3 regions of the Peribacillus sp. JNUCC41 genome follow, and region 1 is predicted to be linked to each of the others. Evidence: riboswitches for the same ligand, from Rfam matches in the RefSeq annotation. Region 1 holds a riboswitch; each other region holds the start of a gene.

Region 1 (10,938 bases):
AGTGTATCATCATTCTAAGGCAGCATTTGTTCTAATACAATCAACATATTTGGAAAAATGTTCAGTGAAGGAGACATTACATGGCATCGATTCATGAGGATATGGTACAAAAGACGAAGATGCAGATACAACATCATTTTATTGCACTCGTTGAAACAGAGGGGTTCTCACATGTATCAGTGAAGAAAATTGCAGAGCGCGCCAACATTAATCGGGGCACATTCTATTTACATTACACAGATAAATATGAATTAATGGATCACTTACAGCAGGAATTGTTAAATGAACTTCAAACCCGCATTACTGCCATTTTACCGAAAGAGGCTTTCAGGGCTCTTCATCAACAGCAGCTTTACCCGCCCTTCGTAGAGATCTTTCAATTCATCAGTGAACATGCCCACGCTTTGAGGGCCATTCTTGGTGATCAGGGCGATCCTTCTTTTGCCAAAAAAATAAAGCGCGTATTCGGTGAAGTACTATTGGATCGTTTGATCAGCCAGCACCCAGCAGCTAAAAATGAAGCGTTCCGCATGTATATGCACGCCTTCCTGACATCGGCGATTTTAGGGGTGATACAGGAGTGGCTGGAGAATTGTGAAGAGCAAACGGCGGAAGAAATGGCGAAAATCCATTTTCAAATCTTGAACTTCATCAGCCAATTGCGCACATTCATACAATGAACGAATCATCAAAGGCATGTTCCATCAACATGCCTTAAAATCGGATTACATCTTTTTTCTTCGCTTTCACCTCTACATTCCCAACGCAAAAAAACTCATTTTTAAATAAATGAGTTTAAAAGCAAAACAAGATATGGATTTTTCGCTCAGCGTTCCCGGATAGTACACAGGGATTTCATAATTGAATAGTACCGCTAATGATGTTGGGATTTTAGTTGATTTACCTTAGGGAAAACAATTTTAAAAACGGATTCTTTTTCTTATCCGTTATCCTTAACTCATCCATGATGATTTGATCCTCATGATCGGCTATCCATTTCCTTAGTGCATCTTTATCCTGGCATTGTGTTAAATATGTCTGGCCACCCTTGCCTGTAGCATTAATAACATATCTATTGAACGTTTTCTCCATAATTGCCCGCCTTTTTAGTAAAATGTCTTGAATCTTTAAATACGAATGCAATGCTTTTTCCTTTATCATTTACAAAAGAAACATAAAAATATATATATTAGAAATTTTGATTGGCAATAGCGTGTTCCGCTTGAAAGTATTGAATAAAGTACTTCGAGCTGGTTATCATAATTGGATTAATCGAACCTATCATAATGTGCTAACTAATATTTGTCAATACGTTTTTTCAATGTAAATGAAACGTAAATTTTCAGTCTTGTTAAAGAAATATTTTTTTACGATTTAGGGGTTTACAACTGATAAATGATGGGAGTAGAATACGTTTATCAATTTAATGCATTTCGGCCTAAACTCAAGGGAATTGAGTACGGAGGACCCAATCAATTGGGGTTAATTCTGCCTTGCAGAAGGGATGAGATCAGCTCTTTCGCCATCCTACCCGTCAGCTAACTTCGTCGGCTAAAGCGAGGGAGGTCATAAGACCGCCTATTTCGGGAGTTTTTTTTCACGCTTTTTGTGGCAAAATAACTGTTCGAAGTTTTTGCTGGTCTTTTTATTATGCCTTTAAAAAGATTCTGAAAGCAGATTGATGATTAAAGCATCATACAGTTTTACACAATTTTTTTATAGGTAGGGATGATTTATTTGAGAATGACAAAAAGTTTATTGGATCCGCCAAAAATACTTGTACTCGGCTTTGCCATCCTGATACTTATTGGGGCCTATTTATTAACCCTGCCGATTTCCACTGAAAATGGCATTGGCCTTCCTTTTCTGGATGCTTTATTCACCGCAACTTCCGCTACATGTGTAACAGGATTGGTCGTAGTGGATACGGGATCGACTTTCACCACTTTTGGTGAGTTGGTCATCTTAACACTGATTCAGATAGGCGGTTTAGGGTTCATGTCATTTGCGACATTTTTCTTTTTCCTTTTAGGCAAAAAGATTTCTTTAAAAGGCAGGTTACTCTTGCAGGAGTCCTTAAATAATCTATCCATGGCAGGTGTAGTCAGGTTAGTAAGACGGCTTTTAATTTTCACGGCCATCATTGAGGGCATGGGTGCCCTTATTTTATCGATTCGCTTTTCTTTTGACATGCCAATCGGAAAGGCAATCTATTACGGGGTTTTTCATTCCATATCGAATTTCAATAATGCCGGCTTTGATTTAATGGGGGAATTCAAGAGTTTGACCCCTTATGTATCGGATCCATTCGTAACCCTTACGGTCGTCTTCCTCATCACGTTTGGCGGAATAGGTTTTATCGTGATGAATGAACTATACGAATACCGTGATACCCATCGTTTATCCATACATACGAAGGTTGTTCTGACGACTAGCTTGGCACTAACGATTGTCGGCGCAATTTTAATCTTTTTATTCGAGTTCGGTAATGCCAAGACATTGCAGCCTTTATCTTTCATGGGTAAAACGCTGTCCTCATTATTTCAATCGGTTACACCTAGGACGGCAGGCTCCAATACGTTGAATATCCCTGATTTAACTCAACCTACATTACTGCTCATCATTTTCTTGATGTTCGTCGGGGCTTCGCCCGGATCGACTGGCGGCGGAATTAAAACAACCACATTAGCAACGCTTGTCGGGACGGTTTGGTCACAGATTAAAGGAAAGGGTGATGTGGTATTATTCCGTCACCGCATTGTGAGTGAAACGATCTTTAAAGCATTATCCGTTACATTCATTGGCGTATTCATGGTTTCAATCATCTCCATTCTGCTGACCATCACTGAAAGCGGAACTGATTTCTTGATGATTTTGTTTGAAGCCACTTCAGCATTCGCCACCGTGGGACTTTCAATGGGGTTGACCCCCGAATTATCACCGGTTGGCCGGATGCTCATCATTTTCACGATGTTTGCAGGCCGTGTGGGTCCTTTGACTTTGGCCTTTGCCATCGCTATGAGGCGCAAACCAGATCCGTTCCGACGTCCAAAAGGGAAAATCATGATTGGTTAAACATAAATGAAGGAGTGTAAAAGATGGGAAAACGACAATATGCCGTGATCGGTTTAGGCAGGTTCGGAACCAGTGTGGCCCATAGATTATATACGGCTGGCCAAGAGGTATTGGGTGTTGATGTCAACGAGGAAAGAGTAGAGAATGCGGAAATGAGCGTTACCCATGCGATCATGGCGGATACGACGGATGAAGATACTTTGAGGTCAATCGGAATCCGTAATTTCGATTGTGTCATCGTAGCCATCGGAAATGACATGCAATCGAGCATTTTAACTACCTTGCTTTTAAAAGAGCTTGGGGTCGATAAGGTCATTGCCAAAGCACTTAATAAAAATCACGGTCAGGTGCTCACTAAAGTCGGAGCTGACTGGGTCATCTATCCTGAGAGGGATATGGGGGAACGGGTCGCGAATCAGCTCCTGTCCCCTAACATGCTGAACTATATAGAGCTCTCTAAAGAATACAATATCGAGGAAATCATCCTGCCCATGAGCATGAAGGGAAAAAGCCTCAGGGAGCTTGATCTACGGGCAAAATATAATATCAGCGTCATTGCCATAGTGAGTAATGGAGAAATCATCATAGCCCCCTCACCAGATCAGGATATCCATGAAAATGATATGCTTTTAGTGGTTGGCAATAAAAAAGATCTAGCCGTCTTTGCCAATATTGAATAATCCAACAGGTTCCGGCTTTTGCTTTTTGGGCCCTGTATCTATTTTGAGTGCAGCATGACTTATACATGCCAGAAGACCCCCATATGGAGGTCTTCTCGATGAGGTTTATAACGAGCATCCCATGCCCTGGATATGTATGTATTATTTCATCGTACTGATTGCCTGGGCAAGAGTGGACTTTATCGTCACTTTATCAAAAGGAAGTTGAAGCTTTACGGCAGTCATGGCTATTTCCGGCCGAAGTCCTGAAAGGGTTGTTTCAATACCGATCAAATGTAAGGATTCAATCAAATGCGACAGCTGGAGGGCGGATGCACCATCTATTGAATGAACGCCCGATAGGTCAATGAAAAGCCTTGTGACATTTTTTTCAACGCATTTTTGTAAGGTGTTTTCAAGCAAGGTCATGCCCCTTGTCGTGTCAATATTGCCTATCAAGGGAAGCAACGCCATGTTATCTTTAAGGGAAATGATGGGCGTGCTCAATTCATCGATCGTTGCCTGTTGGGCTTTCATGATTTTATTGGCATATCTATGATTCGCTTCAGTAAACCTCTCCATCACTTCACTGAACACCTTCACCACTATCCGGTACCAGGAATTTATTTCTTCCTGTGGATATTGGTCACCATGCAATTCCACAAACCTGTCAATATAATCAAGGTATTGATCTTGCGTTCTAAAAAACTCCCTCAATATAAAATAGATGGGTGTATTTAAATGCTGCTCATCCTTACCGATATCTTCAATCCAATCATCAAGCCTCTTAAAGAATTCCCTCTCCCCTGTATCGAAGACCTGAAAGAAACGCAAATGGAATTCATTATTTTGCTGTTTAAGTTTTTTAATCACTTTGGGATCGGATGAGCTATAAACACCCGCTTTATCGCTTTTATCCAATGTTGCGTACCAATCATCAGTCAATTGTGCTGCCGCGCCCACTAAAAAGGAATATAATTCTTTATTTCTATGCATAAGTTTCTCCACCTATTTTTTATAAAATAGCATTCCAATTGGTCTCAGTAATCAATAAATCGAATGCACTACATACAGAAATCAGCATTGACAGGCATTGAAAGTTAAACGTTTCATCAGCTAAGGAAAAGCATCGAAGATAACCTCTTCAATACATGGATTGTCATGACCTGATGCCCAATGGTCCCCTCTTTCCATATACCTTCCCAGCTGTTTTTGAAACCATGCAACCACTGTTTTTCAAAAAAAAATTTGCAGGAACCTACATCTATCATTCTGGTAAATCTGCGTTCCCCCAAAAAGCATTTTATTATTAAAGTTTACCATTTTTATATTTTGTTAACAAATCTCTCCTTTTCCTCATAAAAAAAAGGACCTGTTCCCAGATCCTCCGTTTAAAACCATCGCATCACCATTTCACCTTACTTTTTCATAAATAAGGCCGTCCATAAACCTTGCACCCCAAACGTTTCATCCGATTGCTCCATTTTCCTCATTTTACGTATTTCCACCACTTCAAATTCCTTGAAAATCATTCTGAGTTTTTCTTCAGTAAAACCTAATCCGCCTTTAAGGCTCCTTTGCCTGTATACCTCCCAATCTGAAAGATCTGCACCACCCAATATGCCGCCTTCGACAAAACAAGTAATTGAATACAATCCCTTAGGCCTTAGCGCCTTTTTCACCATCTCCAAATAATTGATCCTTCGATGTGGGGCAATATGGTGAAAACAACCTGAATCATACACGAAGTCATATTGCCCTTCCTCAATATCCAAATCAAATATATTCCTTTGAATGAAGTTCACGTGCACTTTCTTTTCTGCCGCTCGTTCTTTTCCCCATTCCAGTCCTGCCTTCGAAAGATCCACCGCATCAACGGAACAGCCCTTTTGAGCAAGGTAAACGGCATTTCTCCCAGGTCCGCACCCAAGCTCAAGAACTTTTCCTGGCCCAATTGCCCCTCCATCAAAATATGTAACCAAATTCTCATCAGGGAAATTTTCGAAAAAGGGAACCCCCTTTTCACGGTCTTCATAAAAATCATTCCAGAATGCAGTTGGCTCACGCAATAACGAGTCCAACATATTCAATAGATCTTCATAGGTTGTAATCGTCTCCGACAATACCATCACCTCTTCCCATCGTATCCCGCCATTTAATTATACTGGTTTCAGCCAGATGCCCCTATTCTTACTCATCGCTACTTTGACCATCTCTTCTATAATGTCGACACCGTAACTTTTGCCAAGAATGTTCAGTTGAGCCAATTTGGATAATGTGGCATCCATTCCATTAAGACTTCCATAATGGTATCATTTCCATTACTATTCAATTGGGATGGGGGTCCTTTCGGATTTTCCATAGACTCCCAAACCAATCTATCAAATCCGCTTACTAATGATTATCTTCCTATACATTCCATTCAGCATGATCGGTCGATCCTCTTCAATTTTCATATACTTATCATGTCTACTGAACAAGACTTCAAACCGCAAGCCAATATCCGTTCCTAAAAATCTAATGATGGGCCGCAGAAGCTTTTTGGGTAGCGATAGCCGTTCATCTTTAGAAATAAACTTATCGAATAGTATGATTTTCCCCTCGCCTTTTAAAACCCTGATCATTTCCCGAAGGCATTCATCGGCATCAGGTACGACGGAAAGAACCAAACTTCCCACTATGTAGTCAAACGATTCATTATCGAATTCCATATGCTGTGCATCCATCTCGAGAAAATTGATCGAAGTATTATCAAATTTCTCCATCGCTTTATTTAGCATATCGGCTGACAGGTCTATCGCCGTTATCTCCAGTTCAAGGTTCTTGATCAACTCCAAATCGGCCCCGGTACCTACGCCCACAAACAGAACCTTTGCATGATCTTGGAAATGCATCTCATCAAATATTCTTTTCCTGGCATCTAAAAAGAGATGAGAATTGAAGATTTTGTCATAAACCGGCGACCAAACCTTATAAATCACTTTATTCCACGAATTATTCAACATCCCCACCCCCTTGCTTACTTTTTCTATAAAGCATTAAAAATCCCTTCCAAGCTGATATCATATCTGGCTAATTAGTACAATTAAAAAAGTATGCGCCGCAGTGATCCGACAAATTAGACATGTTTCTTTTCATAAGGCTCTTTTCGTAAAGATTGTTGTTTTTAAAACAAAACGATTTAAGGTTGATTGGAGCGTAAGTGCGAGACTCCTGCGGGAGCAGCGGGACAGGTGAGACTCCACAGGCGTTCACGCCGAGGAGGCTCACCGCCCGCCCCGCGGAAAGCGAGCATCTGGAGGGGAAATCAACCACACCGCTTTACTTGGTAAATAGCAACAAAGTATGCGAAAAGCCTTTCATAAAGAACAAAACATGCACGATCCATAGTAATCAAATTACCTTGACTGTCATAGTAATATACCTTAAGATATACCAAAGGAGGTGAGGATTTGGTTCAACGACAACTATCCTCTGACTTGCTTCGAGGACATGTAGATACGATGATTCTAAAACTCCTGCAAAGTGGCGATAAATATGGTTATGAAATCAGCAAACTGATATATATGGATTCGGATGAGCAATATGAAATTAAGGAAGCGACGATGTATTCCAGCTTAAAGCGACTGGAAAAGGACGGATGCATCATCTCTTATTGGGGAGATGCCACACAAGGCGGGAGAAGGAAATATTACAAAATCACCCCGATTGGGGAAGACACATATATCCAAAATAAAAATGACTGGGAGCAGGCCAAGCGAATACTTGAGCGCCTCTTGTAAGAAAGGAAGATGAAATGTGATTGAAAAATTGAATACACATGTTCATAACATTTTTGCTCCGTACAAAAGTGCAAAAACAGCAAATGAATTGGAAGAAGAACTGCTGCAAAACTTACTGGAAAAATACAATGACCATAGAAGGAATGGTACGAGCGAGCAGGAAGCGTATAAGCTGACTGTGGATTCGATTGGGGAAGTGTCAGAGCTCATGGAATCGCTCAATCTGCAATACAATGTGCTTGAGCAGGCGATAAGCATGGACTATTCCAGGCAACGCTTATTAGATTCCGACTTCCGCTCGGTTTCGGTGCATGATGGAAAATTTAATTCCTGCGATTTAAGCCGTTCTGATTTCAGCCATTCCGATCTGACGAACAGCACATTTAAAAGCACTAACTTAAATAATTGCATCTTTGAAAACGCCAATTTAACCAGTACCTTATTTAAAAGCGCAAATTTAAAAGGAGTTACTTTCAAGAACTGCCTTTATAATAAAACCCATTTTAAAGGCTGTAATTTATCTGGTCTTATTTTTGATAAGGAAACATTCAAACAAACCATTTTCGAGGGTTCTTCATTGAAAAAGGCATCATTTCGCGATGCCACACTCATCAATGTTCAATTTCGGATGTCCGATTTAAAGAAAATCGACTTTACTGGAGCTTCGATGGATAAACTCACTTACAACTTTTTACATGGAGCTAAGGTTGATCTTAGCGGCGTGACCATCATCTAAAGGAGGATTTTACAATGACTTTACCAATAGCGATTGTCGTATCCACCTCAATCATTTGCGTGACCGTGTTTCTGACTGCGGTCGTTTTAAAAGGAATGAGCATGGGAGAATGATTCAACAAGAACCCTGTGCTAAGACATGAAAAGTCTTAGCACAGGGTTCTTATATGCTTATCATCCAACCGCCCATCCTCCCCTGCATGAACCTTTAGACCTCCACTTCAAATTCTTTAACGTAGACAGCATTCCCGGTGATTTCAATATCGTATGTATCATGGTTTTTGGCAGCCGTAACGCGGACTCTGCCATCCTTCCCGATTTCATGTCCCTGTTCGATTAATAGGTGCACCTCATCTTCAAGACCCTCCTTTATGTATTTTGCATAATAAGCGCCCATTACACCTGAAGCCGTTCCTGTAACAGGGTCTTCAATCGTACCTGAAAATGGCGAGGAAAAATGCCGGGCATGCATATGGGCATCACTATCATACGTTTCCAGGCAAAAGGGATGAACTGAAGCTCTTGGCATTTCCTTTAATAATTGCGGAAACAGTTTATTGTTCGCCTTCATCCTTTTGAATGAATCACGTTCCTTTACCGGAACCAGTAAAGTCCATAAACCTGTACTTCCATAAACGATAGGTAATTCATTTTCAAGATCATCTATGTCAAGTCCGAGGGAACTGGCCAAGCTACCCTTATCTCCGTTAAACGCTACAAACTGAGGCGCGGCCTGCTTCATCGTGATGTATATCTCTTGATCCGCGGTCGTATGGATCTTGATTGGCAATATTCCCACTCCTGTTTCAATCATCAGCTCATCCTTATCCAGCAATCCCCTTGTCTTCAGCGCATGGATGGTGGCCATTGTCGCGTGACCGCAGAGATTCATTTCATGTCCTGGTGTAAAATAACGGATTCTAAGATCCGCAATATCGGACTCCATGGGAAAAGAGGTCTCATTGAACCCCACCTTCAGCGCTATATCCTGCATTTCATTTTCCGTCAGTCCATCCGCATCTAAAACCACGCCCGCCGGATTTCCTTTATTTGGTCTACTACTGAACGCATCGTAATGAAAAACCCTTACCATCTTCAAATCTAACATCTCCTATTAAATGAATGGTGCTTCTCTTTTAATAGTAATTCTATATCTCCATCAAAATCCCTTTTTCGTCCTATACTTCAGTGAAACGACCATTGATTTTATCATTTCCCTCCGGAAGACTCCCTCTTCAAGCGTGTGAAGGGCTAGATGAATGGCAGTTGGCCTAAGCCAAAGTATTCTTTTGAGTAGGCTGGTCTCATCCCGAATTATGTTTAAGACCCGTTTATGTATGGAAGAAATTTGCGACACTCCTGCCGAATGACTGGCTAGCCGGGACCCCACAGACGCTTGCTTTGATGAGGCTTTGCAGACAGCCGGCGGAAATGGAGCGGATTTTGAAATCAGCTGGAATTTTTTCAACTAAAAAACTGCAGGCCAACTCGTATTTCTTAGAGTTTGCCTGCAGTCTGAAAAACGACTATCGAGTCCCAAGGGACCATTAATTCATTTGAGATTTATGCCATTTCCACGCACTTTCAATGATTTCTTCCAAATCTATCGATGCTTTCCAACCAAGCTCTTCATATATCTTATTGGCCGAAGCAACCAGGCGGGCGGGATCTCCAGGGCGACGGTCTGCATACTCGATGGTCGGTTTCACTCCCGTGACTTTTTCACAAGTGTCGATTACATCCTTAACCGAATATCCTTTTCCATTCCCAAGATTGTAGGTGGCCGTATCCTTCTTCCCGGATAATAGGGCTTGAAGCGCGATTATATGAGCTTGGGCTAAATCCGTTACATGGATATAATCACGGATGCAAGTGCCATCTTCTGTGTCATAGTCCGTACCAAACACGGAAATCTTCTCACGTTGCCCTAATAAATGCTGTAAAATGATCGGAATCAAGTGTGTTTCCGGGTCATGGCTTTCACCGATTTCTGCCGATGCATGTGCTCCGGCCGCATTAAAGTAACGCAAGACGACATAATGAAGTCCATATGCTTTTGCGAAGTCTCCTAAGATCTGCTCTACCATCAATTTCGAGCGGCCATATGGATTAATCGGATTGGTTGGCTGATCCTCATCAATCATATCAACATTCGGTATCCCGTATGTAGCTGCCGTTGAAGAAAAAATGAAATTCTTAACATCATGCTTGAGCATGATATTCAACAATGTAAGAGTTGCACCTACATTATTTTCATAGTATTTATAAGGATCTTGGACAGACTCCCCAACCAAGCTATTTGCAGCAAAGTGCATAACGGCTTTAATGGGATACTTAAGGAAAATATCTTTCAAGACCGCTTCGTCCCCTAAATTTCCTTCCACCAAGATGGCCTTCGAATCGACCAGCGAACGAAAACCGGTTGATAGATTATCCAGAATGACAACCTCTTCAGTATTCACTAACTCTTTTACAAGATGACTTCCAATATATCCTGCACCGCCAACAACCAAAATCATATAGAATTTCCCCTTTTACTGTAAGCTTTAATGAATTCTTGCCAATTTTCCCAAGCCATTAGTGAGAGGCCTAATTATAAGGACCTCCCACATTTTATAAGCATTTATTGAAGGTTTCCATGGCCAATCCATTATATTGGGTGTAATCAAACTTCGCTAGTTTAGGAT
Region 2 (10,938 bases), 1.7 Mb from region 1:
GGATATCGCCTCATGAATGGCCATCGGCAGCGTAGTTAGAAAACCCATTAAGCACAGTCCTGCGGCCATTGTCACCGGTGGCACATCCACTGCGAATTTCTTTGCATATACAAAAAACAAGCCCAATGACACAACTGCCAATATCATGAAAGCAATCCCTAATGCACTGGATTCCCCCTCAGTACTCGCACCTGCGAGCTCCATTACCAGAACAGCTGAAACAGCTAGCATGATGGCTATGCCCTTACGGATGTTCAATCTTTCTCCCAATAATATGAAGGAAAGAACCAGCGTTACGGCTGGCACCATACTATTTATGATTCCAGCCGCTATCACACTAGAGTATTTCAAACCATATAAAAGGAAGACCGTATATAATGTAACGGTAAAAAGGGATTGCATGAATATCCCGAAGTACGTTTTATATCCTAGCCCTTTCCACTTGATTCTTTCGTATATTTTCGCTGCTGGCAGTAAGATCATACAAGCGATGCCAAGCGTCATGGCCGTAAACAGCCATACGGGAATGGTTGCCATTGCTACACTGCCGGCCGGGATTGAAAGACCTAAAACAATCATATTCAATAAGATGAAGAGATAGCCAATATTCAGTAAACCCACCCCATTCATACGGATTTATCAAGCGGATAGCAGGAAATCCAACTTAAGCCAGTACCCGTGAGAAGAGCTGATCAAATCCCTGCCCTTAAACTCCATACCAGTTCAAGCCTTGCTCATTCAAATCAATCCACACATTTTTTGTTTCCGTATACATATCCATCGCTTGGATGCCCAGTTCCCTTCCAAAACCGCTTTGCTTCCTGCCGCCAAAAGGGGCTGTACTATCAAGCATGCTAAACGTGTTCACATACACCGTCCCCGCTTTTAACCCCCTTACCATACGGTGCGCCCGTTTTAAATCATTGGTCCATAAACCTGAAGCCAACCCATACAAGCTGTCATTTGCCTTGTTCAATGCATCCTCTTCATCTTTGAACTTGATGACCGACAAAACCGGCCCAAAAATTTCTTCCCGGGCAATTGTCATATCATTGGTGACATTCTCAAAAACGGTGGGCGTGAAAAAATAGCCTTTTCCTGCCAACGTGTTTCTTTCGCCGCCCATGACAAGATTAGCTCCCTGTTCCAGTCCGGCCGCTACGTACTGTTGAATTTTGTTCAGTTGCTGTAAAGAAACTTGCGGTCCCATTTGGGTCGTTTGATCTAAAGGATTCCCTACACGGATGGATTGTGCTTTCTTCACGAATGAATCCATGAATCGATCATATATGCTTTCCTGCACAAAAAGTCTTGTACCCGAGGCGCATACTTGGCCTTGGGCGAAGAAGATACCAAACATGGATCCATTCACTGCATTCTCAATGGAAGCATCATCAAAAACGATATTTGGTGATTTCCCCCCTAATTCAAGGCTGATTGGTTTTAAGTTCTTACTTGCTGCCTGCATGATTAGGCGGCCAGTATTCGTTGAACCCGTAAAAGCGATTTTATCGACGTCCGGATGTGATGAGAGGGCATCCCCCGCTATCTTCCCGTATCCCGGAATAACATTGATGACTCCATCTGGAATTCCGACTTCTTGAAAGATTTTAACCATTTCCAGAATGCTTACAGGAGTTTGCTCAGCTGGTTTGATCACGATCGTATTGCCTGCCGCTAAAGCAGGGGCTAGCTTCCACATCGTCAGCATAAGAGGAAAGTTCCAAGGCACTATGGCTCCTATGACACCGATTGGCTCCTTCAAGGTATAATTGAACCGGCTATTAGGAGAAGCAAGGGTACTTCCCTGGACTTTATTTGCTAACCCCGCATAAAATTCGAGTACATCTATCATGGCTGGCATCGCAATGAATTTTGTCTCATTGATTGGCAGCCCGTTATCTTGTGATTCGACTTCGGCTAGCATATCAGCTTTCTCCCACAGTGCCTGTGCCACTTTATTCAGTAACCTTCCCCTATCCCCCGGCGCCATTCCAGCCCATGGGCCAGATTCAAACGCCCTCCGTGCAGCTTTTACCGCTAAATCAACATCTTCCGGACCAGCCTCGGCAACTACAGCATTCACTTCATCTGTTGCAGGATTAAGTGATTCAAATGTTCTTCCAGATAATGAATCAACCCATCGCCCATCAATGAACAATTGATATTTTTTCCCCATCCATCGTTTCCCCTTTCTAGTGGAAATCTCAAAAACAACCATCGTATATCTATTAAAAGAATAAGGCTGCGCATTATTTTTTTATTGTAAAAAGCGGAACATTCAGAATATTTAAGCTATGGATTAAAACCAAACAAAAAAAAGATCTCGTATGAACGGGATCTTTCCAATGTAATCACTATATATCAATAACATTATATTGGGTTTGACAATTTCCTGAAACGGCATTGATGAATTCATTTGGAGTCATATAACCAAATTTTTTAAATTCATTAATTAAATGTGATTGATCAAAATATCCATTCTCATTAATCACATCCCAAACTGTAAAAGCCCGTTTGTTCAATAACATATGCAGGGAGTTTTGGAACCTCACTATTTGGCTGAATAATTTGGGCGGCATCCCTACATGGGCATCGAATTGCTTTCGCAAGTACCTTGTAGAGTATCCGGTCTCAGCGGCTAATTGATTCATATTTACATTTCCTTTAGAAGAATATATTTTGTCCAAGGAATATTCTATAATGGCAGGCAACTCATTACACGCAAAAATATTAATCCCTATTTCTTCTTTGAATAGCTTTATTCTTCTACGAAAATCCCGTTCTTTTATTAACCTTTCCATAATGGTAGGTCCAATTTTCACCATATCGGCTAAGGGGATTTGGCGATTGATTACCTCCTTCATGGAATATTTAAAATGCTGGGTTTCCTGCTTAGGCAAAAACCTCACACCGAAATATTCACAATTAGCCTGAAAGTTTATCGTTTTGTACTTGAGGACACTCCCGCATACATCTGCGGAGGGGCTATCGGGATCGCAATAAAATAATATGTCGATGCACCCATCGGGAATGACGGACATTGGATTCATTAAATCCCGATTGATTTTAAATTGATAGAATAATGTAGTTGAATGGTCAGAATTTCTTTGTTTATATTCTATATAGTAATCCGATAGAATCTCAAATTCCGGCTGGAATGGAAAATAGTCGAAGGTATTGAAATTCTGAATGATGTTCAACTACCATCACGCTCCTTTTATATTGCATTGTCACCCAGTCCCTTTACCCTTGAAACTTTTGCAAGCAGTGATAATTTCGCAACATTGATACAATGACTTTCATGCTTTCACTAAGCCTGGCTTGCAATTAGGGATTTATTAAAGTAATCGTTTGCCTTGAGTACAGCCGAGAGGGTCATCCATATTTCTTCGAGTTTCCGGAGAGCCGTTCATCATTCTTCCCATGCCTGGATATTATCAACATGAGCGTTGTTTTTATAAATTTTCGACAAGTATTTCCAAAATCCTTTTGACTGAAAAAATTTAAATCATTATGCCTATACCCTCATCTTACTGCAATCCTTTTTCTTGTATGGGTTTCATTAGCAATAATCGTTATTGTGGATTTAATGAGTTTTTAATTAATGTTCTTCTTCAACTACCGGGGGAGTTAGTTGAAGAAAAGCATCTGTAGGGACTGTCTTTTTAGTTATAAGATTATAAAAAAAGAAAACCATATTTAGGCTTCCTATCAGTTTGTAGACATAAGGAGTTCGGAAAACGACTCTTTCATCAAATGAAGGAACCAACTGCCCCGAAGCGACACCTTCAAATCCCCTGGTTTGGTTTCTAACTAAATGCTATAACCAAGTTGATTGGAGTGGGTGTGCAAGACTCCTGCGGGAAAAGCGTGTCCATAAGGGAGACCCACGAAGGCGCAAAGCCGAGAGGGCTTCAGGACCGCCTGCGGAAAGGAGCTGAAATAAACGCCCCAAATTGTACAAGCCATAAAAAAAACACCGCGTAAATGTTAGTTTGGTGTCTAACATTTACGAGGCAGTTCAAGTTTGCCTGCAGTCTGGGCTTCTATATTTCTTAGATACTGGAACTTACTTCTTCAAATGATATGGCACAGTCGTAACAACCACATTCCTTCTATAAAGTAAGTAGGCACGGATCAGTAAACTTGATTGGTTATGAAGAATATTGTGCCAGCCCTTCTTCGGAATGAATTGGGGGATGATCACCGTAACTTTATAATTGGATTCACTCGCCTTATGTTCAACCGTATCCACGAATTTTGTTAATGGCTGAATGATACTTCTGTAATAAGAATTCAGTGTAACCAGTCGGACATCCGGCTGCCACTTTTTCCATTTTTCTTCGAATTTCTTTTCATCTTCTCTTTCAAAAGCAACATAAACGGCAATGACTTGATGCGCTGAAAGAGATTTTGCATAATTTAAAGAGTTCTCGACCACATGAGTTATCCCGGCCACAGGTACGATAATGATATTTCCTTCAATTGGCAAGATCGGCTCACATGTTGTAATCCTTAGTTGGTCACCAACTGCTTCATAATGCTTTCTGATTCGATGAAAAATTAACAGGATAATAGGTATAAAAATCAAAACAGGCCAAACCTGAGTAAACTTGGTCAAGAAGAATATCATCGTGACGATAAAGCTAATAATGGCACCAATTGAATTAATGGTTAATTTCAACATCCAGCCTTTTGGCTTTTCGCGGATCCATTTAACAATCATCCCGGTCTGGGACAGAGTAAATGGAATGAATACCCCTACAGCATAAAGCGGAATGAGATTTTCTGTATGTCCTTCAAATGAGACTATTAAGATGATCGAGGCAAGTCCCAGTATGATTATTCCATTGGAATACCCTAATCGGTCCCCTCTGATCGTAAACGCCCTCGGTATGAATTTATCCTTCGCTAGATTTACCGCAAGCAGAGGGAAGGCCGAATAGCCAGTATTGGCCGCAAGTATCAAGATCAAAGCAGTTGTACCTTGAATGAAGAAATACATGAAATTCCGTCCAAAGATCTCTTCAGCAACCTGGGAGACGACCGTTACCTCTGCGCTAGGGACAATGCTTAAAGAATAGGCTAAGAATACGATTCCCGAAAATAATACAGCTAATAAGGAACCCATCGCTATTAAAGTTTTCGCCGCATTATTCGGTGCCGGATCTTTAAAGTTCGGGATTGCATTGGAAATAGCTTCGACTCCTGTCAATGCGGAGCTTCCTGACGCAAATGCTCTTAGCAGTATGAATAAACTGATGCCCGCTACCGGAGTCCCGATGGGCGTGTGCAATTCAGGTGAAACTCCCCCTGTCAAAATCTTGTAAATCCCGACACCAATCAAGATGAACAATGCTAAAACGAATAGGTACACCGGATAGGCCAAAACAGAGGCCGACTCCGTAACCCCCCGCAAGTTCAGGATTGTAAGCAGAATGACGAAAATGATGGCTATGATGACATTATATGAATGCAGGCCGGGAAAAGCGGACGTGATTGCATCCGTACCTGCAGAAACACTAACAGCCACAGTTAATATATAATCCACCAATAAGGATCCTCCAGCTATCAGCCCTGGATTGACTCCCAAATTATTTTTTGAAACCACATATGCCCCCCCGCCATGCGGATAAGCGAAAATGATCTGTCTATAGGACAAGATCAAGGCGGTTAACAGGATCAATACTCCGATTGCGATAGGGAGGGAATACCAGAATGCTGCAGCACCGACAGTGATCAGAACGATCAATATTTGCTCAGGTCCATAAGCAACCGAAGACAAAGCATCAGAAGATAATATCGCCAAAGCCTTTGTTTTGTTAAGCTTTTGTTCACCAAGTGCATTTGATTTTAAAGGTCTCCCAATCAAGAATCTCTTTATAGAAGATAACATCAAGTATTCACCACCATATTAAATTTATAATTTTATGCTACCCTGCTGTAGCAAAATACAAGAAGAAATAGAAAAATGCCTACAAGTCATAACTAAATAGACCTGTAGACATCAATTTTTTTGTCTAACAAGCTCCACCTTCCTTCTCATATAACGCTTACGAGGTTAGCTGTCGGATTCGGACCTAAGAGTAGCCCTACCTTGAAAGGATTCACCCCTTGGATTGTTGTAACAATCCCAATACCGGGTCCCCCGCACCATAAGGTTTAAGCGATTTAGAAATATGAAACTGTTGATTATCATACTCCCGTGAAATGGAAAAGTAAATGAAAATTTTGCTCGGAAATATAATTATTTTTTGTATGCGAGGTTTTATTCTTGACGTATATTACATAAGTCATGCAAACACATGGTTCGAAGGGAGGAACGGAGCGTCCAAAAAGAAAAAAAACAAAGAGTGAATGAACAAAAGATGGTCAGAAAAGGAATAAATGATTGCCACTTGGAGAGTGTGAAGGATGAAGTGAAACAGATCTGCCCCCAGCTTGAGTCGTTATACTTGCATTGATTTTCGCTTTCGATTCCACTTTAATTCCCATCCAATCGGGGGCATTATCCCACTGCTCCATCCTAATTAGTTCCTGCCTTCTTGAATTGGTCTTAAATTGCTTTTTTTAAAGACAAAGTATTTCTGACCAATATAGTTGAGAACTGTGTAAAAAATGGCTCCTATCATCACAGCCACATTTTGTTGTATGGGTAAATGAACGGATCCTTCCATTGATTCGGCAATAGCTTGGCCTAAAGAATATGCGGCGGAATAACAGATCAGGATGACGCAAAAGAAACGTGCAACTCCCCTTCGCCATTCTATATCACTTTTAAAGGTAAAAGTCCTGTTCAAAAGAAAACTCGTTACAGCTCCCGTACCATTACCGATAAAGGTGGAGACCCAGTAAGATAATTCAAGAACATTCATGAGAAAAAGCATGAGGGAAAGTCCAAGCGCTGTATTGACTATCCCAACCAATAAAAAGCGGATAAAGGAGTTAGTGTGTTTTAGATAGTTTTTCAATACTGTTCCGTTCATTGTCTAGTTGCTCCCGTTTTTTTAAATCGAGCGGATTAAATAGGTCCAGATCAACTATATATTTAGGCCGGCGTTTGGATTCATTATAGATTTTACCGATATATTCCCCAATCAAGCCGACAGCAATCAGCTGTAGGCCACCGATCAACCATATGGAGGTGATTAATGAAGTCCATCCAGTCTCGGTCTGCCCATAAAACTTTAACCATAAAAAGTAAGACCCAAAGAGTAAGCTAATGAAAAACGAAAGACATCCTAGCCATAAAACAAGCCGAATCGGTGTAACTGAAAAGGAAGTAATGCCATCAAGCGCAAAAGCAACCATCTTCTTAAATGGATATTTCGTTTCCCCAGCCAATCTTTCTTTTCGATCATAATAAACAGAGTCCGTCTTAAACCCAATGAGCGGTACGATTCCCCGTAAAAAAAGATTCGTTTCATCAAATCGTTCCAACTCCGCGATCGCCCTTTTACTCATTAGCCGGAAATCCGCATGATTATAGACAAGGTTAACCCCCATCTTGTTCATCATTTTATAAAAACCAGTTGCAGATGTTCGTTTAAAAAATGAATCAAGGTCCCTTTTCTGGCGGACACCGTATACAATTTCACACCCTTCATTGAATTTCCGGATGAATTCAGGGATGACTTGAATATCATCTTGTAAATCTGCATCAATGGAGATCACACAATCCGAGGCTTCTTTAGCTGTAAACAATCCTGCCAGAAGTGCATTTTGATGTCCTGCATTCCGGGAAAGCTTTAGCCCACGAACAAATTCATTATTTATCGTTTCCTTATAAATGATCTTCCAAGTTTGATCTTTACTTCCATCGTCAACCAATAGAATTTTACTTTGACCAGAAACAACGTTTTCTTCAACTAACCCCCTCACCAATCCACAAAGCTGGGAAATGGTATCCTGCAATACGCTTTCTTCGTTATAACAAGGTACAACAATCGTCAGTATCGGTGAATTCACTCTATTCCCCCCTTTTCACATGACTCTGTATAAATAAATTTTCCATACGCTTCCTTTTTTTGTGAAAATCCTATCTAGTACCAATCCGTTTTCCTCCGCGTTGTTGATTGGTATGGCAGAAAATATATACTTGCCACCTAATCCTTTAAACGCATCCATATTAAGGTCTAAATTTTCCAGCTCTTTCCTCGAGCTTTTCTTGAACATATAATGCTTCCCAAGCTCATCGGAAAATAGGTAACAACGTCCTCCCCATTCATCAAAGTAGATTCTGATGTTTTTATTCTTAGCCAATTCGTTTTCAATTATTTGACGAAATTGATGTTTATAAGTAAGTGGATAGAAATTGTTATAGCTATCTAGCGTGTAAAATCCATTAAATTGTGCAATTGCGGGATGCAGTCCAATGCTGGCAACACGATATTCTTCTTGCGGAAGGTCAATATGATCTTTTATTTCCCGAAAAAGGCTTTCTGAATAGAACTCTTTAAAAGAAGGTTTTTTATTATGAGTGATTTCTTCATTGAATCCCATCAAGACCATAATTTGAACGGCGATGAAAATAGAAAGGGTTTTCTTAGCATAATCGCTGTTTTCCCAAATGATCTTTATCGCGAGGGCAAACCCCACGTAAATGACCATCGGCCTTAAGAAGTGAAATCTGGCAAAATTAAAGGTATCCAGGGTGTGAAACCTTTCCGTTAAAGGAACCCAGCCTTTATAAAACCAAAATGCGTACCACGCTGAGAGGATAAAATTCAAGCAAAATAAAAAAACATATACCTTTTCCTGTCTCCACAGTTTTTTGGTCAGAATAATATAAAAGGCAAAAATGGTAATCGGCAGGATGATAAGCGCATGTACAGTCATGACATGCGTATGGCCAAGAACAAAGTTTTTGAATGTAAGTTTAATGACCCACTCGAGGGGCAGCCTTGCGTGAAAATATTCATCTCTGCTGTTTGGCTCCGAATCAAAAATGAATGAAGCAACCAAACGATACTCCACCATTCCAAAAATGACCGTCATATACACGATTGAAAGAAGAAACGTTATATTCCATCCTTTTTTCCTGATCAAATCCGTTAGCCAAAGAAACCCCATTGCAACAAGGAAAAAGAAAAAGCCAAGTACGATGCTTGAATAAAGCGGTAAAAGTGTAAGGACCAAATAATTCTTCCAAGAATGGTCCTTGCCGCGAATATTCAAAAAAGCCCAAAGTGCAAGCGGCATTCCAAGTGTACTGAGCATTCCCGATGGCCAGAATGGGGTAAGGGCAAAGGCTAAGGATGTTCCAACCCTAATCCAGCCTGATCGGGATCCTGTAATCAAATGTTTCTTTAATAGGATATACATACCAAAGAATGCAATAAACCTTGTTAATGCCTGGCTCATTGCATATGCAACCATTGTCGGAAAAAGTGAATGAAGCCACACGATAATACTGAACTCACTGCCAAAAGCATTTCGGGGCAGCCCATTCATAATCTGGGGAATTTTGGCGTCTATTGCACCGAATAACTCACCGCTCTCTGAAAGGACTTTATACCAGGCAAGGTTGGAATCCAAATTATCATGTACGCGAATATGCGCATTTTCCCCAAGGATGAATAAAGGAGAAAGATATAAAACAATGACGAGTAAGGCAAAAAGGATTTGAACTCTCTCTTGATTTTCAATTGGCAAAATATACACCTCTTGACTCAATTCATATATCCATAATATTTGCTTCAAAGGTAAATCTATTCTATTTCAGGGATTTATTTTAACCCATTTTGAAATAGGTCAACCAATGACCACATAAAATGAAGGGTAGAACAAAAAACATATTAAAGAACCTTAAAAAGGGGCTGGGCTATGATAAAGAAAGCGGTGATTCCAGCAGCCGGTTTAGGAACACGATTTTTACCTGCGACGAAAGCTCAACCAAAGGAAATGCTGCCGATTGTCGATAAGCCGACCATTCAATATATTATCGAGGAAGCGGTACAATCAGGGATTACAGATATTATCATCGTTACTGGGAAAAACAAACGTGCAATCGAAGATCATTTCGATAAATCCATTGAACTTGAAATGCTTCTGCAAATGAAAGGTCAAAATGATCTGCTTAAAATCGTGGAGAACATTTCCAACATGGTGGATATCCACTATGTAAGACAAAAGGAACCTTTAGGCCTGGGGCATGCAGTTTTATGTGCCAAAACTTTTATCGGAGACGAACCTTTTGCCGTCTTGTTAGGGGATGATATCGTGGATAGCCCGGTTCCAGCTTTGAAGCAGTTAATGGAACGGTATAACAAGGTTCGTACGAGCATTATCGGATGTAAGGATGTATCACCTGCCGATGTATCCAAGTATGGGATTGTAAATTTCCAAGAACGATATGAGGATATATTTCTGGTAAGAAACTTGGTGGAGAAGCCAAAAGTGGAGGATGCACCATCAACACAGGCGATTATTGGACGATATATTTTATCACCTGCGATTTTTAAAATCCTTGAAACCGCACAGCCCGATCGGAATGGGGAAATCCAGCTTACCGAAGCTTTAGACCTTCTGTTAGAAAGGGAACCAATATACTCGTATATCATCAAAGGAAATCGATATGACGTCGGCGATAAATTCGGCTTCCTCCAAGCTTCATTAGATTTCGCCATGAAACGACCTGAACTTCGTGATCAGCTAATAACATATTTAAGGCAGTTGTTCCCTTAATGAAATGAATATACCTCCGCCCAATTACCTAGAGGTAATTGGGCCATTTCCACATCGGGTTCACCCCTCTGGTTGTAAAATGATCCACTAACATATCCCCCTTACCATAATCTCTAAGCGAAATGTTTATAATAAACGCTTCCGTGAAATGTAAAAGCGAGTGAAAATGTTCGCCATAGAAAGAATAATTTATTATCAGTGAGGTTATGTTGATAACGTATCCTTCATTATTGATCCTAACAACGATTT
Region 3 (10,938 bases), 980 kb from region 1:
CATATCATGCACAGATGTTTAGTTCAAATCCTCATCATCATGACGGATGTTCTACTTTATCTAAAAAGTTTATCATTATCACCTAAAAGTATCTGCCTTTTAGTTCAAATGAACTCAATATGATTTTTTAAAAAGGAAATATACCAGTACGGACATTCACCGGCATTTTTAATTTTCGCGCACGTGTAGACTTATCATTAACATACGCTCATCTTTTTAAAAGTACATGTAACCAAAATTAAATTCAATATGGAAAATTAAAAGTAGCATAAACGGGTGTTTGACCGTTTTATTCAGGTGAGGGCTGCTGCACCTATTATTCATCAGACTTAAAAAGGCTGTATGAACAAAACTTGACGAGAGCCAAGATTCTTATACAAAACAGGCCCGGTGCGTTGAGGATTTGCAGAAGTGGAAAAGCGCTATAATGCGGCTTGATTCCCTAATAGCTACTAAAGCCGCCAAGAGATGCAGCTTTTATATATGACCAGACGCGCGGCCTATTTAATCTAAAATAATCTCAAGAATGAACTCATGAAACATGTAAGAACATACAATTTTGTTGCCTCAACCTGATTAATTTAAATAATCATCAATGATAAGACATTTAAACTCATACTCATATTACCATTTTCAAACTGTTAATGCAATAAAGGATATCGCCCCATTCAGAGTTACTAAAAACTTTAGATCGTTTCAAAAACGAGGAAATTGGATAGTCCCACCTGATAATTGTGCAACATAATTTGTTCATCAATAGAGTTACCTTAGTTACTAAATCCATTCATGAGAAGTGGATTCATACTGCAGACAAATTCTGAAGAAAGCGAGATCCCTGAACCGACTGGAACGTTTTTTAAGGGAGAATCTGTTCCAGTTCAGGAGGAATTCAGTGACCTAGTCCTTTTCTATGATGAGACCATTTAAACCACTTACTGTATCCATTTAAATGTTTTGCAAAACGAACATCTATTTATTTACATGATATGTGTTTAAATCAAATAGTTTCAATAAACCTTTTTTCAGGAAGAATTAGTTCGAATGAATGGCCACCATCCACGGTCCCACCGTTGGAAAAAGAAAGGACTTATTATGAATCAATTTTGAATTTCCAGGTATATAGAACCATATATTTTTTGAAAATTCCATCTTTTCATCCGAAAAATATAGTAAATAAGTCTAAATGCAGTATGATTGACCTATCAACAAAATATCGGGGGGTTATATGAATATATTCACAATAGATGTTCCTTTATGCAAGGATTTTGGTCGAATCTTAAAGAAAATGAACAAGAATGTCACCTTTTTGGAGGATCCACTCAATCAAAGTCATCTATTCAAGGATTCAACGGACTTAATGAAATCATTATTTATTTTACCTTTACACATATCAAAAGATTCTTGGCAGGAAACTTCTTTGTTTGCCTTAGCTGAATCTCACGAAATCCCTATCTTATTCATTTACAATCGCGCTTTAGGAATGGAGACACCTCCGGCATTACCGGAAAACACCTTCTATGAAACCATTGCGATCCCTGCCGATTCAGTAGAAGTCAGGATTAAATTAAATTCACTCAAAAACATCAGCATGCAACTGTTTACGGCAAAAATGAAGGGGCAAGAGCTTGAAAAGATACACCAAAAATCAGCAAGGAGCCTGCGAATTGCAAAGGGCATACAGCTTTCAAATTTACCTTTGTCGATCAATAATGAAGATATAGAGGTCAAAGGTCTTTCCCTGCCTTCGAGTGAACTTTCAGGGGATTTATTTTACTGGACGGAGGTTGATGACAGGATATACGGCTTCATAATGATTGATGTATTCGGAAAGGGCATCCATACAGCACTTATAAACATGTCCATACGGACTTTAATCCCCGACTTATTCAAACGTGTAAAAGATCCCATTTTCATAACAGAGGAACTGGACAAACATATGCGGGACCTATTTCAAGGAGTTAATCGGGAAAACAAAAACCATGCTCTCTTTACAGCTTTCATAGCATATGTGAATACAAAGGATCGACTCATCGAATATGTGAACTACGGATTTACTTCAGCCTTCTTGTATTCCCCAAGCACCAACCAAATTCTCAATTTAAACGAAGGGGCCACCCCAAGCGAACTGATTCCCGAATTGCCCATAAAAAAAATAGTCTTTCATTATGAACCAGGAAGCCGTTTCATCATCTATACAGATGGACTCTCTAAAACGCCCAATCCTTCCGCCTTTGACCGGTCTGACAATATCAAGAGGGAGTTCATTGAAAATGTCCATCTCGATACAAATAAGGTTCTTCAGGAGCTTTTGATCTCAAGGATGAGGCATTCAGTGATTAACGATGACATCTGCATTATTGCAGGGACACTTTTTTAAGTACGATAAAAAAAGGCCGTTTTCAAAAAGAAACGGCCCTTTCTACGCTTTTTTATTTTTGTAGGGCTTGAACGACTTCCTCCAGCTTCATGCCCCTGGATGCTTTAACGAGAATGATGTCATTTCCCTGTGTAGAAGACTTAAGTTCCTCTATAAGCTCCTGTTTATCTTGAAAAGGACGAACCTGCTCCGATGAAAAAGACTTGCTCGCTCCCTTGGCAATAAACTCGGCTAAAGGACCAAACGTGAAGATCTTATCAATCCGTTCATTGGAAATCAATTCACCAATTTTCAAATGAAAGTCTTTTTCCTGTGGCCCTAACTCCAACATATCTCCCAATACAAGGATCTTTTTCTCGAATCCAGATAACCCCTCAACCAATTCCACTGCTGCCTTAACTGAAGTTGGACTGGCATTATACGCATCATTGATGATCTTCTGCCCTTTTGCGCCTTCGACCAATTCCATCCTCATATTAGTTAATTGAATGGTTGACAGACCTTTACGGATCGCTGAATCATCCACATCGAATTCTTTAGCAACCAAGATGGCAGCCAGTGCATTAAGAACATTATGATTGCCTAATACGGGTATCTCATAATCGATCTCCTTTTCACCGCTTGCGATTGTAAACGCGGTACGGTCTGCCCCTTGGCTTATGGTCTGTGGATATAAATCATTTTGTTTCGTACGTCCAAAAGATATTACATTTAAATCAGGAAAATCGCTTTTGATCCGATTGCGAAGCAATGGTTCATCACCATGATAGATCAGCTTCCCATCTTTCGCCAAACCTTCGACAATTTCCAACTTTGCATTCGCGATTTCCTCGCGTGATCCTAAATCCAATAAGTGTGATTCACCAATATTGGTAATGATCGCTACATCAGGCTTTGCCATTTTGGATAAAAACTCAATTTCACCGCGGCTGCTCATTCCCATTTCCAAAACAGCTGCTTCAGTATCCTCATCCATCGAAAGCACCGTTAGTGGTAAACCTAAGTGATTATTGAAGTTTCCACTGGTTTTATGAACTTTATAGGTAGTGGCCAGCAACGCAGCCGTCATATCCTTCGTTGTCGTCTTACCGTTGCTTCCTGTTATCCCAATGACATTAATATTCAACTGCTGACGGTAAGAACGCGCCAATTGCTGAAGTGCTTTCTCGGTATTTTCCACAATGATTATTGGTAAATCATTAGGAGGATTCGGAACATCCCTTTGCCAAAAAGAAGCAGCAGCTCCTTGCGCCAATGCTTGTTTGACATACTGATGTCCGTCAACCTGCCCACCCTTAAGCGGTATGAACAAACATCCTTCCTTAACCGTTCTGGAATCGATGGTAACCCCATTAATTCCTTTGGACTGGAATGGACTGATATCATTCAAACCCTCTGCCATCTCATGTACTTGTTTTAACGTTCTCTTTATCATTTTGTTCCTCCTACATTCATCGAACCGTTAATCGCTCTCTACTTCCAATAACCAAACGAAGCAGAAACCAGTTTAAAATCGCACCGGTTCCTGCTGATTGGAATCCATCAAATCAACGTTTGATGGATTGTGAAGTTTACTGCTACATTACTTGCATGATCAAACTGTATATTTGATTTGTTGTTTTTCCTGATGACGTTCCAAGGCAAGTTTCACTAGTTTTTCAATTAGCGCTGGATAGTCGACACCTGTGTGCTTCCACAATAACGGAAACATGCTGAATGGAGTAAACCCAGGCATTGTATTCACTTCATTAATATAAATTTGCCCCTCATTCGTTAAGAAGAAATCAGCGCGAACCAATCCAGAGCAATCCAATGACTTAAAGGCAGTAATGGCCATTTCGGATAAAGTTGCATACTCGCTTTCCGATATCTCCGCTGGAATGACCATCGCTGAATTACCGTCTACATATTTTGCTGAATAATCATAGAAGCTAAAATCCTTCTTAGGGATGATTTCGCCTGCCACTGAACAAGACGGTTCATCATTACCGAGAATACCAAACTCTAGTTCACGAGCAATGACCCCTTCTTCAATGATGATCTTCCGATCGAATTGAAAAGCTTCCGCTACCGCTTTTTCCAGTTCATCAGCATCATTACATTTGCTGATACCGACACTTGAGCCTAAATTGGCAGGTTTGACAAAACAAGGGTACCCCAATTCCTCCGCTACCTTTTTAATGGCACTTTCAGTATTCTTCTCCCATTCGGAACGAATGAACCAAGTGTATTTCACTTGCGGAAGTCCCGCCTGGGCAAAAATGTTTTTCATGATGACCTTATCCATTCCTGCTGATGAAGCTAAAACGCCATTTCCTACATAAGGAAGGTTCAATAGTTCCAGCATCCCTTGTACGGTCCCATCTTCTCCATTTGGTCCGTGAAGCAATGGGAAAATTACGTCATACCCTGTTGATTCACTATCTTCATCAGTTGAATGTGCCTGCAAGGCAAGTGGTGAGCTCGATTTTTCCGGTGAAAATGTTAAAGCCTCCACATTCTCAGCAGGTCCTGTTAACTTTGGTCCATTAATCCATGAACCCTCTTTTGTTATGTAAATCGGATATATATCAAACTTTGCTAAATCGAGAGCTTTAATGACAGCTAAAGCCGTCTGCATAGAAACCTCATGCTCCGCAGATTTTCCACCATAAAGCAAACCAAGTTTAGTTTTCATGAGTTATTACCCTCCAATATTCTTTTAACCATGTTCATTGTATCACTTTACACTAAAACGGATAAAGCGAAACTTCCATCATTGGGGCTTTTCCAATGATGGTTAGTTAAGCCAATCGGGCTTTTACAGGCTGTTGGCCACCACATTTCTTTTTCTTTACATTTGCCTTCCGCTTCCCTTACAGCCTGTTAAGGCGGGATAAAGCGAAACTTCCATCATTGAGGCTTTTCTAATGATTACCGTTATCAGAACGCAGAATAACACCGCCACGTCCTGTGAGCCGCCCTCTCTTGTCTTTTATGCATGAGATGGTAAGTCTTACACCTAAAAAATTGGAGGATGACAAATAATCCAATCCACTAACCTCGGAAGTTGGGATAATCAGGATGATGATGTGTTTTTAATAACGCTTTCCCATACTTTTTCTTTTCGATTGAAGATAATAAAGGCATCGGGCTCATAAATAACTCTATCCGAAAAGTCGTCATGCATCTCATCCATGTTTAAATAATCCCCTACGACCCATGCAGGTATCTCAATTTTCGTTCTTGTATACTTAACATCCCGAAAGGAAAAAGCGAGCCCCTCTCCCAGAATATGAGCCAAGGAAGAAATGATTTCTGCAGGAATCGCTGTCAGCTCTTTTTTCTTTCTGATTCCAAGCCATGTCCTCTCTACTTTTAATGGCTCCAGCTTTAGCGGAATCAAGCTTCCTAACATCATATAATATGTCGAAAGAGAACGAAAATAAATTTTATTGAACCAACCATCATCCTGGGCAAGGTACACAAATTGATTATTCAATTTACGGAAAAACGGGGGACTCAGATGGGTTTTAGCGTGTCCTAAATATAAAAGTTCCGCTATTTCCCTTCCATCCAATTCATCCAGCCCTTCCGCCTCTTCAAAATCGACCCAACAGAAATCTCCATATGCCCGAACATTTTCTTTAACGAGCTTTGCAATATCCTCAGATGAAGCGCTCTCTAGCAGGACATTCAAATTGTATTCCCCACCATCGAATTGATGTTTCAATAATAAGATCGAATCCAAGGTATATGGCAGCGAATAGACGAATTCACGAAAATTGAGTCCATTAAAAAGGACAAACCGTTCGGAAGCCTGCATATACATATATAAGATATCATTGCTATCATTCTTCATAACCTGACCTCCTCCGAGCTCTCAATCAATAATGTTATTTTATCAAACTTTTGGGTTTTCACATAAGTTATATACCACCCAACATTAATCATCATCAGCATCATGTACATAACACGATTCACAAAATCCATATTTTAGTGAAAAATTCCGAATAGGAGGAATTGATTTTGGGTAAAGTTAAAAAAGCTTTTGTCATTCATCCTTTGCATGATGCCGCTTCCATTGATGCAACTAAAAGATCAGGTCTATGGCAATCAGAGAAATTTGCCTTTTGAAAAATATTTATATCAGGTTGATGCAATCCTTGATATCGGATGCGGTACAGGAAGAACCACACTCGCACTATATAAAAAAAGGGTTCCAAAATATAAAAGTGAAAGCGCATTTTATTTCAAATCAAAAAAAAAAATCCAGAGTGACATTTCACTCTGGATTTTTATATTAAGAAACTTGCTCTAATTCTTTTTTGGAAGGAGGGTTGAATTGACCTTCCCATTTAGAGATGACGATTGCTGCAAGTGAATTACCGATAACGTTTACAACTGTACGTCCCATATCAAGAATACGGTCGATACCAGCAATAAATGCTAGACCTTCAATAGGAATACCGACAGTTCCCAATGTCGCTAAAAGAACTACGAAAGATACACCTGGTACACCAGCAATCCCTTTGGACGTGATCATTAACACTAGCATTAGCGTAATTTGCTCATATGCGCTTAAGTCGATGCCGTACATTTGAGCGATGAAGATAGCTGCTAACGCTTGGTATAATGTAGAACCATCAAGGTTAAAGGAGTATCCAGTCGGAATTACAAATGTAGCAATATGTTTCGGACATCCCGCTTTCTCCATTTTTTCCATGATTTTCGGAAGAACCGCTTCTGAACTTGCAGTAGAGAAAGCAAGAATCAATTCTTCTTTTAGAAGTTTAATCAACGTAAAGATATTGAATCCGACAAATTTCGCAATAAGACCAAGAATGACTATTACAAAGAAAATCATTGTTCCGTAAACAGAAAGCGCTAACTTTCCTAACGGAATTAAAGATTCCAAACCGAATTTGGAAATAGTCACACCGATTAGTGCAAATACACCGATAGGAGCAAATTTCATGACCATGTTAGTTAGGTAGAACATTCCTTCAGCTACACCTTGGAAGAAACGGAATACTGGTTTACCCTTTTCACCGATGGCCGCAATACTAAGTCCAAACAACACGGAGAAGAAAATGATCGCTAGCATATCGCCTTCTACCATGGCTTTAACTGGATTGGATGGCACAATGTGAACGATTGTATCCACGAACGATTCATGCTGCTTAGTTTCGGCTGTATCAACATAGGTAGAAATATCAGTTTGTTCTAGCTTGTCCATATTCACACCAGCACCAGGCTGGATGATATTCGCTGATATTAAACCAACAACAATCGCAATCATCGTTACCACAACAAAGTATGATATTGATTTAGCTCCAAGTTTACCTACAGCTTTCAAATCACCTACACCAGCAACTGCAACGATAAGGCTTGAAACGATGATTGGCACTACAATCATTTTAATCATTCGTAGGAAAATGTCTCCGAATGGTTGTAAAAAGTTTTGGGCCGTCTCACTACCATAAAAAATGGCACCAACGATAATCCCTAGAATTAAACCAATAAAAATTTGGCTAGCTAAACTTAGTTTGAATTTCTTCATTTACTTTCCTCACCTTCCATAAAGTCTTTGATGCAAAAACATTTTTGTCTCGGTAAGGGAAACAAGATACTAATAAAAGAAAGTAATTTTTCTTTTTTTGAAAAACTCTGTCTTTACGCCGAAAAAAAAGACACTTCATGTGTCGATTTCTTATTGGCGTGAATATTCACACATGTTCCCTTAAAGACGCTGACGAGGTTAGCTGTCGGGTTAGGAATTGGAAACACAAAGCCCTTTCATTTCTGAATTCACCCCTAGCGGATAAAATCCACAAAAATGGGTCCCCCGTTCTTGGAATAAGATTAAGCGAGTTAACTTATAATAAAATATTATACTAAAAATGATAATCTGTAAATATTTAATCGCATCCGTTTATAAAAAATCTTTAAATATGTCTGAATATTCTGTATTAATCGCTATTATATCTATAATTACTATCCCAATTTTTGATCAATAAGTTATATTGATATAATTAATGAATAATTTGACATCACCTCTTTTGTTAAAGGAACGGTTATTTTTCCAAAATGCCAAGTAACAGATATCTTACTTTTTCCCTAGAGGTGAATTTTTTATAAGTCGGAACTTTCACTTTTTCAAATTGAATCGGAGTAATAAAATTAGAGTGGTTCTTCACTGCCACATCCGGCTTCAGCAGGATGACGTCACCTACAGACGGCCCCTTTATTATTTCTTGCTTTCCTTCCGCTTTAAGCCCTTTTGTAATGTAATGTTTATCTACATATCCTTTTTTTGTCAATTTGTAAATATAAGGATTTTTTTGGTAATTCACCGCCTCTATAGGTACGGAGGGTACACCGGCTTTCTCATTGGTTATTACAGTAAGATCCACTTTGGATCCCACTAACAAAGGTTCCGTTACTTCGCCTTCCGGTTCGATTAAAGCCTGAAATGGAAATCTGTTATCTTTTTTTAACGACGGCTCTTCAGCTGGATAGGAATGGATACGGCCTATCGTTCCTTTCAATGCCTTTTTTGAATCAGAGGAACTTGCTTTTATAGTCATGCCCACTTCAGCCTTTTTCATTTCCTCTTCGGAGAATTGCCCTTCAATTGCCATATTTGTAGAAACAATGGATATGATGGGATTTTTCAGGTTTTTATTGATATTTTTAACTACACCATCAGCCTCGCTCGTCGTCACGATAGCATTGGACTGCTCCTCAATTGAACTCAATTTTGCGTCAAGCATTTTCACTTTTTCATCCAAACTGTTTCTTTCCAGTTCCTGCTTGTACATTTCTTGCTCAATGTTACTTTTAATAAGATCCGTCGAGTTTGTGGTTAAATCAGTACTCAAGTTTTTTTCCACCGATTCATCAATGGCCGCTATTCCAGAATCACTGGTCAGGGACCCTTGATATGCCCTCAACTTGCCTATGTATTCTTCAATCCCCGCAATTTCTCCCTCAGCTGCCGTTTTTTCCGCTTCTAAATCCGCTTTTAGCGCATCAAGTTCGGTCGTCTCATACTCAAACAATGAAGATCCAGCCGTAATCGTATCGCCTTCTTTTACAAGGAATTTCTTAAAATCATTTTTCTTGGTATCAAAATAGATATCATACACTTCTACAGGTTTAATTACCCCATTTGTTTGAATAGTATCCCTAATTGTATCCTTTTTTACCTTTGTCCAGTTTTCAACGAAAATAGTTCGTTCCACTTTGCTTTCTTTTTTTTCAAGAAGGTATATGTTAACGGCTATTAAGACTATCGATGCAATCGAGACCGCTGCTATTTTCCATTTTCCGCTCATTCTTTTCACCCGCCTTATACAAATACGCCTACTTGGATGTATGCTAAAAAGGCTTTAACAAACCATGTGGCCAGATAGAATAGAACAATCATTAAAAGGACCAAATAATTATTTCGGTCTGAAAATTCCTTTAAATAAAAATATTGCAGAGCAATAATAAGAAATTGAAAAATGGTGATTTCGCTGAAAAAGTGAATGAAATAATCACTTCTGAGAAAATACTGACTGATGATCCCAAATGAAAAAGGATTGGCATCGCTGCCTATATCCATTAAAACAAATAGAGGAACCAGTAATGTTTTTTCCATTAATTGCAAACCAAAAAGAATCATTTGAACGATGACTAATTTTATATATGGGATATCAGTGACGATCCAAAAGAATAGAGCTGCTAAAAATATGTATATGGAAGGGGTGAGTATGCCTGTTACTATATTGCCGCTCAAAATCAGCAACTTTGCTGCTTCGAATTCATTGGCACTCATCGTCGTGACTTCTTTGGAAAATGATTCTGAACCAATGCCAAAATATCCCCCGATGGCAAAAATTATTAGACTAAGAAAATATAAAAATAGTAATTTCAATCCAAGCTTTGTGACTGCCTCTGCATTTTGCAGCTGATAACGACTCCGATAAGGCTCTAAAATGCCCTTTAACAATCCGACCTGGTACACCATATGTGGTCCTCCTGAAAAAAATGATATTTCATCATATATTTTATCTTATTTTGGAAACAATTGCAGAAATAAGGGATGAATATACAAAAAAAACACATAAGCCTTCCCTTCAAATTTAATCCCCACACTAATTTGGTGTTAATGATGATAATTGAAAGAATTTCCTAACCACCGCTTTTGAAACTCATTAACAAATGAAAAAAGAGGCTATACGCCCCTTTCGTAAAACCTTCATATATTCAGCAAATAATCCTTCATCATTAAGATAAGCTTCGAACCCAAGGGACTTCTTTTTTCATTTTTTTCCAAAAACAACAAAAGGCTTTCCAAGATGATGGGATTTGGCCTAACTTTTGAAAACTCTTCCTGGATCGCCTTTAAAGCTTCCGTATTCTTGTTTGTTTCCATTCCCTCTTCCTTACGTGTTTCCACTTCCAGCATCCTGACGATGATCGAATGGATTTCCTCTTTAGGGCTCAAATCCCGCATCGAGCATCCTGGTAGTGGAAATTGTTTCAATAATGGATCTTCATTGTTCTGCAGGCTTGCGATGATTGAATCCATC

The links. A riboswitch is a leader RNA that binds a small molecule or an ion and turns the genes downstream of it on or off. The one in region 1 is predicted to bind cyclic di-AMP.
Region 2: linked by a shared signal. The riboswitch ahead of JNUCC41_RS13515 (APC family permease) and the one ahead of JNUCC41_RS05425 (TrkH family potassium uptake protein) in region 1 are both predicted to bind cyclic di-AMP.
Region 3: linked by a shared signal. The riboswitch ahead of JNUCC41_RS10340 (cation:dicarboxylate symporter family transporter) and the one ahead of JNUCC41_RS05425 (TrkH family potassium uptake protein) in region 1 are both predicted to bind cyclic di-AMP.

Annotation. Positions count from the first base shown of each region.
Region 1 covers NZ_CP062163.1:1,095,246-1,106,183, forward strand. Annotated here, with positions in the region: gene JNUCC41_RS05415 (TetR/AcrR family transcriptional regulator) at 81-680, shown strand; gene JNUCC41_RS05420 (hypothetical protein) at 901-1,092, opposite strand; cyclic di-AMP (ydaO/yuaA leader) riboswitch at 1,426-1,568, shown strand; gene JNUCC41_RS05425 (TrkH family potassium uptake protein) at 1,744-3,075, shown strand; gene JNUCC41_RS05430 (potassium channel family protein) at 3,099-3,755, shown strand; gene JNUCC41_RS05435 (STAS domain-containing protein) at 3,897-4,730, opposite strand; gene JNUCC41_RS05440 (class I SAM-dependent methyltransferase) at 5,153-5,857, opposite strand; gene JNUCC41_RS27050 (hypothetical protein) at 5,894-6,022, opposite strand; gene JNUCC41_RS05445 (class I SAM-dependent methyltransferase) at 6,116-6,736, opposite strand; gene JNUCC41_RS05450 (PadR family transcriptional regulator) at 7,238-7,516, shown strand; gene JNUCC41_RS05455 (pentapeptide repeat-containing protein) at 7,533-8,252, shown strand; gene JNUCC41_RS05460 (PhzF family phenazine biosynthesis protein) at 8,460-9,350, opposite strand; gene galE (UDP-glucose 4-epimerase GalE) at 9,799-10,770, opposite strand; gene JNUCC41_RS05470 (CDP-glycerol glycerophosphotransferase family protein) at 10,865-10,938, opposite strand, start outside.
Region 2 covers NZ_CP062163.1:2,768,719-2,779,656, reverse strand. Annotated here, with positions in the region: gene JNUCC41_RS13530 (DMT family transporter) at 1-630, opposite strand, end outside; gene JNUCC41_RS13525 (aldehyde dehydrogenase family protein) at 707-2,179, opposite strand; gene JNUCC41_RS13520 (helix-turn-helix domain-containing protein) at 2,358-3,203, opposite strand; gene JNUCC41_RS13515 (APC family permease) at 4,073-5,899, opposite strand; cyclic di-AMP (ydaO/yuaA leader) riboswitch at 6,038-6,182, opposite strand; gene JNUCC41_RS13510 (hypothetical protein) at 6,376-6,528, opposite strand; gene JNUCC41_RS13505 (GtrA family protein) at 6,534-6,989, opposite strand; gene JNUCC41_RS13500 (glycosyltransferase family 2 protein) at 6,949-7,971, opposite strand; gene JNUCC41_RS13495 (DUF6044 family protein) at 7,987-9,651, opposite strand; gene galU (UTP--glucose-1-phosphate uridylyltransferase GalU) at 9,829-10,689, shown strand.
Region 3 covers NZ_CP062163.1:2,080,192-2,091,129, reverse strand. Annotated here, with positions in the region: gene JNUCC41_RS10360 (PP2C family protein-serine/threonine phosphatase) at 1,226-2,377, shown strand; gene JNUCC41_RS10355 (UDP-N-acetylmuramoyl-tripeptide--D-alanyl-D-alanine ligase) at 2,430-3,812, opposite strand; gene JNUCC41_RS10350 (D-alanine--D-alanine ligase) at 3,972-5,054, opposite strand; gene JNUCC41_RS10345 (hypothetical protein) at 5,436-6,218, opposite strand; gene JNUCC41_RS10340 (cation:dicarboxylate symporter family transporter) at 6,660-7,919, opposite strand; cyclic di-AMP (ydaO/yuaA leader) riboswitch at 8,092-8,238, opposite strand; gene JNUCC41_RS10335 (efflux RND transporter periplasmic adaptor subunit) at 8,434-9,696, opposite strand; gene JNUCC41_RS10330 (hypothetical protein) at 9,711-10,373, opposite strand; gene JNUCC41_RS10325 (TetR/AcrR family transcriptional regulator) at 10,605-10,938, opposite strand, start outside.